3 regions of the Hoeflea prorocentri genome follow, and region 3 is predicted to be linked to each of the others. Evidence: riboswitches for the same ligand, from Rfam matches in the RefSeq annotation. Region 3 holds a riboswitch; each other region holds the start of a gene.
The links. Region 3 has a riboswitch for thiamine pyrophosphate ahead of thiO (glycine oxidase ThiO). Riboswitches for the same ligand answer to the same signal wherever they lie in the genome.

Region 1 (3,270 bases), on a different contig from region 3:
GGTGCGCACGCAGACGGGAACGCATATCCTTCAATTCGGAAAGACGCCTGACATTGCGCTTGCGTCGCGCCGTCACACCGTAACGCAGCCAGTGTTCCTCCCGCACGATCGCACGGCCAAGCTTGTGCTGATCCCGCTCCTCTTCCTCCAGCACCTGGTCGCGCCAGGCCTCAAAGGCGCCAAATCCTTCGTCGAGACGGCGGGTTTGACCCCGGTCCAGCCAAACGGTTGCGCGGGACACATTTTCAAGGAACCGCCGGTCGTGGGAGATCAATACCAATGCGCTGCGGCTTCGCTTCAACTCTCCCTCGAGCCATTCGATCGCCGGAAGGTCGAGATGATTGGTCGGCTCATCCAGCAAGAGAATATCCGGCTCGGGAGCGAGCACCCGGGCAAGAGCGGCACGGCGCGCCTCGCCGCCGGAAAGCCTTTGAGGATCTTCATCGCCGGAGAGCCCGAGATGTTCCAGCAGATAGCTGACACGATGCGGATCGTCACCTGGCCCAAGGCCGGCTTCGGCATAGTCTCGCACGCTCTTGAACACGTCAAAATCCGGCGCCTGTTCCAGATAGCGGACCGTTGCGGAAGGATGCCTGAACACCTCGCCCGATTGCGGCTCGACCATGCCGGCGGCAATCTTCATTAATGTCGACTTGCCCGATCCGTTGCGGCCGACAAGGCAAATACGATCTCCGGGAAGAATCTGCAGATTCGCGCCGGCCAGCAGCGGCGTACCGCCGAAGGTCAGCTCAATCCCGTCGAGTTTGAGGATCGGCGGCGCCATGCTTCAGGTGCCTGACAGATCGAATGGCCGGGCAAGCAGCAGTGCAGTGCCCGAGCCAAGGCGAACCGATACCGGCCCCTCGGTAACATTGGAGATCGTGCGCGAAGATCCGAACGGCAGATGGAACTCTTTCAGCGGATAGCGCACCCCCTCTACATCAAGTGAAGAGACATCGGAAAAGTTGAGGATCGAGAACATCGAGGCTGGCGGCAGGTCGATTGTCTGGCTGCCCGGACCAAGCGTCCAACCTTCTTCAACGCCGGATGTCAGCAGCACATCGGTGCCTTCCGATTTCAACCGGCAGGCCAGAGCCATATGGAAGAAGGCATGATCGCTGCGCTCACCGCCGAGCGCGCCGGCCAGAATGATCCTGTTGGCGCCGAGCGCGAGTGCCTCGTCAACGGCGATTTCGCCGTCGGTGGCATTCTTTTCCGCCGGAAAGTCCTTTCGCGGCGTTCCAGGCCAGTTTTGCTGCAGGGATGCGGGCGAGGAATCAAAATCACCGACCCACAATTCCGGTTGCACTGAAAGGTCGTGGGCATGAAACATGCCGCCATCGGCGGCGATCACCCGTGCGCCGTCAATCTGGCCGCGCAGACGCGCCGTCTTCTCAAGGCTGCCGCCCAGCAGGATCAAAAATGTCGTCTTCTGCGTCATTGACCGATGCACATAGCAGCTTTTGCCGCACTTGCCAGCGCCGATAAGCCGGACTATGACGGTTCTTGCTCTAACGGGGTGCCGACCGCGGCTGCGGTTTGCTGAGAGGCTGAAAGCCAACCCGAAGAACCTGATCCGGCTTGTACCGGCGGAGGGATTAGACGCATCAAAGCGCCTTTTTCCCGCAAACACAGATGAAGGAGGCGCATATGCCCGTAAAGACCCGTATTTTGTCCGCAGCCTTGTCACTCGCGGCCGGCCTGGTCCTCGCACCAGCGGCCATGGCGAACGACCGCGAATTGACCGTCTACACTTATGACAGTTTCGTTGCCGAATGGGGACCGGGGCCGGTGGTCAAGAAGGCCTTTGAAGAAAACTGCAACTGCACACTCAACTGGGTCGGCATTGCCGACGGCGTTGCCCTGCTCAACCGGCTCAAGCTTGAAGGCGAAGGCACAAAAGCCGACATCGTGCTCGGCCTCGATACCAACCTTGTCACCGAAGCCAAGGAAACCGGCCTCTTCGAGCCCAGCGGTATCGATCAATCGAATGTCGATGTGCCGGGCAGCTGGTCCGACGATGTCTTTGTTCCCTATGACTTCGGTTATTTTGCCGTCGTCTACGATACCGAAGCGATCGAAACGCCGCCCGCAAGCCTGAAGGCGCTTGTCGAAGGCGATCCGGCGCTCAAGATCGCCATCCAGGACCCGCGCACCTCGACACCGGGGCTCGGCCTGCTTTTGTGGATGAAATCGGTCTATGGAGACGACGCGCCCAAGGCGTGGGAGACATTCAAAGACCGTGTTTTGACGGTTACGCCGGGCTGGTCGGAAGCCTATGGCCTCTTCACCAACGGCGAAGTGCCGATGGTCCTGTCCTATACGACGTCGCCCGCCTACCACATGATCGCGGAGGAAAGCGACCGCTATCAGGCGGCCCGTTTCAACGAGGGGCACTACATGCAGATCGAGGTGGCCGGTCTGGTCAAATCGTCACAGCAAAAAGACCTGGCCCGTGAATTCCTTGCATTCATGACCGGACCCGGTTTCCAGAACGCCATTCCGACAACCAACTGGATGTATCCGGCAGGCAAACTGTCCGAGCCTCTTCCCGCTGCATTTGAGGAACTGGTGAAGCCGGGAAAGACGCTGCTCTTTTCTTCCGAGGAAGTCTCGCAAAACCGCAAGGCCTGGGTCGATGAATGGCTCGCCGTCATGAGCGACTGACCGAACCATGCTGGGCAGGCGGCAAACGGTCACCGGGATAGGCGCAGGCATATTCGTGCTTTGCGTCATGGCCGGAGTGATCGGCGCCGCCGTACTGGCTCTTATGGGCGCTGCCGCGACCTTCGAAACCACGGGCAGCGCCCTGTTTAGCAGCTATATCTGGAAGGTCACCCAATTCACGCTTCTTCAGGCATGCCTGTCGACTGTGCTGTCCGTCGGCCTGGCAATCCCGCTGGCCCGCGCCCTTGCCCGCCGACAAAGCTTTCCCGGTCGCCGCTGGCTGGTGCGTCTGCTGGCCGTGCCAATCGGCCTTCCACCCATCGTTGCGGCACTTGGCATCATCGAGATCTGGGGCCGGCAGGGCATTATCAACTCGGCGCTGCTGTCTGCCGGCATGTCCGAGCCGGTATCGATCTACGGGCTAGCCGGCATATTGATTGCCCATGTCTTTTTCAACATGCCGCTCGCAACACGCCTGCTTCTTGCCCAGCTCGACCGTGTGCCGCCGGAATACTGGCGCAATGCCAGCCAGCTTGGCCTTGGTTCCTGGACGGTTTTTCGGCTGATAGAGTGGCCTTTCATGCGCAGCAACCTTGCGCCGGT
Region 2 (3,270 bases), on a different contig from region 3:
CGGGCAAAGACATGCAGTCCGTCACTTCCGGAAAAGGTCGAAAGGCCGATATCGGACACCACCAGCCATTGGGTGGCGCGGCTTTGCCAATTATCGAGACGTTCACCCGCGACACGCGCCGTTATCACGTAGACACCCGGCTTACGCTCCGGCAGCGCCTCGTCGACCGGGAAGCTCGTTATCGTTTCGCGGTTAAGTTCGTTTCCGGTCTCCAGCGTGCCCTGCCAGACCTTCTCTCCGAGTTCGTCGCGGATCGTGTCCTCGTCATAGGCGTCGAGTTGGCGCAGGAACCGTGACTTGGCCATGACGGGCGCAAGCGAGCGGTCACCGATGCGGTAAAGTTCAAGCTCCACCGCGTCCGCATTGATGCTGACCACCGGAACCCCCTTGCGCCCGGCGCCCGGAAGAACGAACCGGTCGCCATCAAACCGCACGCTCGGCGAGCGGTCGCGCACATAGGCGCTGATGGTCACCGGCGCCTCGAGAATCTCGCCGATTTCCGCCGGCAGTCCGGACCGCAGGGTCAGCCGGTAGGTTTTGCCGTGTTCGAGGCCGCCGGCGCAGATTTCCTGACCCTTGGCCGTCACGTCACCGGCCGCACGTCCATCAATGCTCACATAGGACGCGTAGTCGACGCCGGTCGGCATCAAGGGGTCGGAAAAGCGCACGCAAAGCCGCGCTGTGGCGCTATCGGCATCAACCGTATGCTCAACGACGCGGAAGCCCTTTCTCGAACGCAGGTCCTGAAAATCAGCCCGCACACGCGGCGAATCCACCAGCGCAAGGCTCTCCTTGTAGGCCTCAAGCGCGGGCCGGAACTGCTGCCGAACCTCAAGCGCCTTGGCGAGCAGATCAAGCGCCTGAGCCCGCTGCGGCGCCGTGCGCGACAGCTCATAGGCATTCAGCGCCGCTGACGATGCGGTGCGCTGCATGGAATAGTCATTCTGACTGCCGGCATAGAGCGTATTGAGCGCCGCGTGGGAAAGGTTCAGCCAGAGATCGACATCGCCCGGATCGATGCCTATCGCGCGGCCAAACGCATCAACCGCGAAAGCCGGATCGCCGGCTGCAAGCGCGTTCCGACCCGCCGCAACAGTGGCCGCCAGACCGGTTTCCCCGTCGCGCCGCGCCGTCAGCTCCGATTTCTTCTGAGACGCTTCCGTGTAAAGGCCCCGGCCAAGGAAAGAAAGATCGGAAGGCGCGCCAAGGTCAGCGCCGTCGGTCCCTGTGACAACCTTGCCCGCGACTGCGCCTTCAAAGGGCTCAAGCCGATTGAAATCGGATTTCAGGAAACACCACTGCGCCTTGGTGTTGAAAGTGAAAGCACGGCAATCGCCGTCGGAAAGACAGATGGATTTGCACTCATCCAGCGTCACATCCTTTTCGGCCCGCAAATCGAACCCGTAATAGTCGGCATTATCGACCGTCTCGATCCGGCGTGTATCCGACGCCAGCGCGGTTCCCGCGACCGCGATGCCGGCAATAAGAACGGCAATGGTTCCAAGGCGCTTGAACATCTCACTCTCCCATCAAGGATGTTCTGCAACCAACGCAGGAAACTGCGAAGATTTCAAGACAGGCGAACGAAGAAAGCCCTTCTTCCTTGACATCGCGGCCGCGGCAGGGTGGATTGAAATGGAACCGGGGTGCCGCAAGGCTGAGATCAAACCCGTTGAACCTGCTTCGGATAATGCCGGCGAAGGGAGTTGAACCGCCCATGACTGTTGCGAATATTCTGGCTATTGCCGGCTCCGATCCGTCCGGCGGCGCCGGCATCCAGGCCGACCTGAAGACAATTCAGGCCAATGGCGGCTACGGCATGGCCGTCATCACGGCGCTCACGGCCCAGAACACAAAGGGCGTTTCCGGCATTCACGAGGTTCCCGCCGCTTTCGTCGAACAGCAAATCATGACCATCCTCAAGGATATCCGTATCGACGCGATCAAGATCGGCATGCTGGCAAAAGCCGACATCATCCGCGCGGTCGCCGGATGTCTCGACCACCTGACCGGCGTGCCGGTTGTCCTTGATCCTGTTTGTGTCGCCACAAGCGGTGCGAGATTGATTGCCCCTGACGCCATCGACGCAATGAAAACAGAGCTTTTGCCGAAGGCAGACATTCTGACGCCGAATATCCCGGAGGCCGGAGAACTTTTGAACCGCATCGCGCCGCGAGACCGGAACGACATGGAGCAAGCGGCAAAACGGCTTTTGAAACTCGGGCCAAACGCGGTGTTGCTGAAAGGCGGCCATCTCAAGGGAAACATCTGCAGCGATGTTCTCGCCGGCTCGGAAGGTCTTTCCTGGTTCGAAGACGCACGGATCGCCACGCCAAACACCCACGGAACCGGCTGCACCCTGTCGTCCGCAATTGCAACGCAGCTTCCGGTCAAGACAGCCCTGTCGGAAGCCGTGGGCGCGGCCCGGGACTATCTTCGCGGCGCAATCATGCACGGCCATATGCTATCCGTCGGCCGAGGCCATGGCCCGGTTTGTCACGGTTGGCGGCAGCGACAGTCAGGAGACACGCATGACGCCGCAAGCACTGAAGATGCCTAATCTGCCGTAAGCGCACGAAGGCGCTCGATCGCGCGGTCATCGACTTCAATTCCGCCGCAGAGCGTGTGTGCCCTGTTTTCAGCCTTGGCGAGGCCCGGTATATGAACGCCGTAATCCTTCCCGAGGCGCTGGATCTGCACGCTCATCCGCTTGGGAAAATCCGGATCGATTACGGCCGGATCAATCGCAAGAACAAACAGGCCCGATGCCGGGCACTGATCACCTTCAAACACGGACGGCGCATCGAGCGACCAGTTGGCGCCGGTCAGACCTGCCGCCAGAACCTCTACCATCAGCGCCATATTCGCGCCCCGCGAACCACCATAGGAAAGCAGCGTGCCCATAAGCGCAGCCTTAGGGTCCGTCGTCGGCTTGCCGTCCCTGTCGAGAGCCCAGCCGGCGGGGATTGCCTCGCCCCGTTCGGCAGCCTCGCGAATATTAACATAGGCCGTGGCGCTGGAGGATTGATCGATTAACAAAGGCGGCCCGTCAGCCTGTGGTGTCGAAAACGCCATCGGATTGGTGCAAAAGACCGGCTTGGTCGAGCCGGACCCGGCGAGCAGCGGCGGTCCGTTGGTGGCGGCAAGACAGACCAGACCGGCATTCGAAAGCCGCAATGCATAGGTGCCGAGCGAACCGCACGTCGTCGCGTTGTTCTGCAGCACGGCGCACATGCCGAGCTCCTTTGCCCGCGACACCAGACGGTCAAT
Region 3 (3,270 bases):
AAAAGCGTTCGATCGGCACCGCGCGCAGCCCCGCATCGCCGATATCAGGCAGATAGCGTCCGATCGGGTCGGACAATTCGGCAATCAGGCCTTCCGCATGCGCCCGTAAGACAAGCGCTCCGACAAGGGATTTCACCATGGAAAACGAGTTGAAGCGCGTATCCGGACCTGCGGCGGTGTCGTAGAATTCCGACCGCAGATCACCGCCTTGCCACACAAGCAGGGCCCGTCCGCCATTGTCCGTAAACAATGCCGTGGCCCGCTCGCTTGGCGGTGTGGTCTCGCCTTGAAGCAGGATCGGGGTTTGTACACCCTTCACAACCAAGTGGGATCCCGCCGACGGCCAACGATCTGACGGATAGCCCTCGGCGGCGAGGCGGGGAAGATAGGGTGCAGACGCATAAGCCGCTGCGAGGGCGGCGAACAATGCGGCGGCAAAGGCTAGGATGAACCGGTGTTTTCGTCGCAGGGCAGGCATGGGGGGCTTGTGCGGTTTCTGAACGGGCCGCGCAAGCATCTACAGAAATTTGTCCGCCTTGTGGCCGCCCTGCCTTATCCGTGGCTCGCTTACTTTTCCACGAAGGCCTTTTCGATCAGGAAGCTTCCGGCATTGGCGCGCGTCCCTTCCGTAAAACCGCGTGCTTCAAAGAAAGACCGCGTGTCTTCAAGCATTTGCGGACCGCCGCACAAAATGACCCGGTCGTTGTCCTTGTCGATCTGTGGAAGGCCGATATCGTCGAACAGCTTGCCGCTTTCCATCAGCTCGGTGATGCGCCCGTTGTGGACATATGGCTCACGGGTCACCGTCGGGTAGTAGGTCAATTGCTCGCGCACCATATCGCCGAAATACTCGTTGGCCGGCAGTTCCCCGGCAATGTAATCGGAATAGGCCAGGTCCTTGATGAAACGCACACCGTGAACGAGGACAATCTTCTCGAACGACTCATAGACGGTCGGGTCCTTGATGAGGCTGAGGAACGGCGCGAGGCCTGTTCCGGTTCCCAGAAGATAGAGATTTTTGCCGGGCAGCAGGTGGTCGGTGACCAGGGTGCCCGTCGGTTTGGTGCCGACGAGAATGGATTGCCCTTCTTTCAGATGCTGCAGCCGTGAAGTCAGCGGTCCGTCCGGCACCTTGATGCTGAAGAATTCCAGATTTTCCTCATGGTTTGCACTGGCCATGGAATAGGCACGCAACAGGGGGCGTCCGTCCACTTCAAGCCCCAGCATGGTGAATTCGCCATTGCGGAAACGAAACCCTGCGTCGCGGGTTGTCTTGAAACTGAAAAGCGTATCGTTCCAGTGATGAACCGAAAGAACGGTTTCTTCATTGAAAGTCTTCATGTCGTCTCCAAGCGGTCTTTCCGCGTCGTTGTGCGGCACAAACATGCCCTGCTCGATGTTGGCCCCTTGAGGAAGGCATCCTTGCTGCACAGGGCACTGGTTTCTATGACGAAAATGATTTGAAGCGCGGGCAAAGTCGAGCATCGCTTATTCTAAGTCTCGGTGAATTTGCGGAATGGATTTCCATTGTTTCGGCTGCACGGGCCGCACTGCAACCCGATCACGGCTCGGCCGGCTCTTAAGGCTGCCACCACGTGATACGCCTGATCCGGAAAGCGGCAACTGTGCGCTTGACAATGCGGCCTTGCCTTGGTCTTCTTTGGTCATTCACCAGGGGAGTCCCGGCAAGGGGCTGAGAGACTGCTGGCAATCGCGGCGCAGTGACCCTTTGAACCTGATCCAGTTCACGCTGGCGTAGGGACGGTACAAGCGCTTCGGGGCCTGCACCCTGTTTTTTGGAAGCGTTTTCAGCAATCCGCAACCTGCGTCTCTGGATCGTCCGAAAAGGTCGATGGAGGCACCAATGTTATATTTTCGAAACCGGACACGATCCCGGCCGTCATGCCTGGAGTGCCGGTTGTGAGGATACTGGTCAAAGGCGCAGGCGTGGCAGGCCTGACGGCGGCTTGGGAACTTTGCCGGCGCGGCGCGTCGGTCACGGTGATCGACACACGCGACAGGGTGGGCGGCGCAGCCTCCTGGTTTGCCGGCGGGATGCTTGCGCCCTGGTGCGAGGCGGAGACGGCCGGGCAAGGTGTCGTTGATTTTGGCGGCACGGCTCCGCAATGGTGGAGCGAAGCACTTCCCGGGCACGTATCAACCAACGGCACCCTTGTGGTCGCACGGGTACGGGATCGCGCCGAGCTTGGACACTTTGCCGGGCGTTCCAGCGGCCATCAAAGGATAGACGCGACATCCATTGCCCGGCTGGAACCCGACCTGGCGGAGCGCTTTGCAGACGGTTTGTACTTTCCTGATGAGGCGCACCTGGACCCGCGAGCGGCGATGCAGGAGCTGCAAAGACAGCTGACCGATGCGGGTTGCATATTTCACCTCGGCAGCATTGTGCCGCCCGAGGATAATTACGACCGGATTGTCGACTGCACCGGGCTCAACTGTAGCCACACGGATCTGCGCGGCGTGCGTGGTGAAATGCTGCTGCTGCGCGTCGATGGCCTGATACTGTCCCGACCGGTCCGACTTCTGCATCCGCGCATCCCGGTCTATGTCGTCCCGCGCGGTAATGGCCTCTTTATGATCGGCGCTACCATGATCGAAAGCGCATCGGCAGGGCCTGCGACTGCGCGATCCGTGATGGAATTGCTCAACGCGGCCTATGCCTTGCATCCGGCATTCGGCGAAGCCGTCATCGAGGAGATTGGTGTCGGTGTGCGTCCTGCTTTCCCCGACAACTTCCCGCGCGTAACCCGAAACGGCGAAACAATCAGCATAAACGGTTTTTACCGCCATGGTTTTCTTCTGGCGCCGGCGATGGCCGCGCGGGCCGCCGGTCTGGCCTTGACCGGGAGGGCAGCCTGACATGGAAACGATCGACATCGTGATCAATGGCCAGCCGGTCAAAGCCAATGCGCGACGGTTGGATGTGCTGCTCAGCGAATTTTCTTATGAAGGCGATTGGCTGGCAACAGCCGTCAATGGCGAACTGATCCGGCGTGAAGAGCGCGTCTCATTCGTTTTGAGTGACGGCGACCGGGTCGAAATTCTCTCACCCATGCAGGGAGGCTGATATGTTTGAAGTTTACGGCGTAAAGCTCTCGTCCCGCTTCATTCTCGGCACGGCGCGCTATCCGTCGCCGGATGTGTTGGCCGACGCTGTCCGGGCTGGCGGCGCTGCCGCAGTGACTGTGTCCCTGCGGCGCGAAACGGTCTCCGCTTCGCCGGCGGGTGACTCCGGAGGCGGCTTCTGGT

Region 1: linked by a shared signal. The riboswitch ahead of thiB (thiamine ABC transporter substrate binding subunit) and the one ahead of thiO (glycine oxidase ThiO) in region 3 are both predicted to bind thiamine pyrophosphate.
Region 2: linked by a shared signal. The riboswitch ahead of thiD (bifunctional hydroxymethylpyrimidine kinase/phosphomethylpyrimidine kinase) and the one ahead of thiO (glycine oxidase ThiO) in region 3 are both predicted to bind thiamine pyrophosphate.

What each region holds. Positions count from the first base shown of each region.
Region 1 is NZ_JAPJZI010000002.1:189,525-192,794, reverse strand. Features, by position in the region: gene OQ273_RS22480 (ABC-F family ATP-binding cassette domain-containing protein) at 1-784, opposite strand, end outside; gene OQ273_RS22475 (thiamine diphosphokinase) at 788-1,441, opposite strand; TPP riboswitch at 1,506-1,615, shown strand; gene thiB (thiamine ABC transporter substrate binding subunit) at 1,651-2,667, shown strand; gene thiP (thiamine/thiamine pyrophosphate ABC transporter permease) at 2,675-3,270, shown strand, end outside.
Region 2 is NZ_JAPJZI010000002.1:127,266-130,535, reverse strand. Features, by position in the region: gene OQ273_RS22215 (alpha-2-macroglobulin family protein) at 1-1,517, opposite strand, end outside; TPP riboswitch at 1,633-1,722, shown strand; gene thiD (bifunctional hydroxymethylpyrimidine kinase/phosphomethylpyrimidine kinase) at 1,718-2,560, shown strand; gene OQ273_RS22205 (Ldh family oxidoreductase) at 2,557-3,270, opposite strand, start outside.
Region 3 is NZ_JAPJZI010000001.1:2,178,654-2,181,923, reverse strand. Features, by position in the region: gene OQ273_RS10320 (serine hydrolase domain-containing protein) at 1-478, opposite strand, end outside; gene OQ273_RS10315 (ferredoxin--NADP reductase) at 568-1,341, opposite strand; TPP riboswitch at 1,664-1,780, shown strand; gene thiO (glycine oxidase ThiO) at 1,903-2,880, shown strand; gene thiS (sulfur carrier protein ThiS) at 2,891-3,088, shown strand; gene OQ273_RS10300 (thiazole synthase) at 3,090-3,270, shown strand, end outside.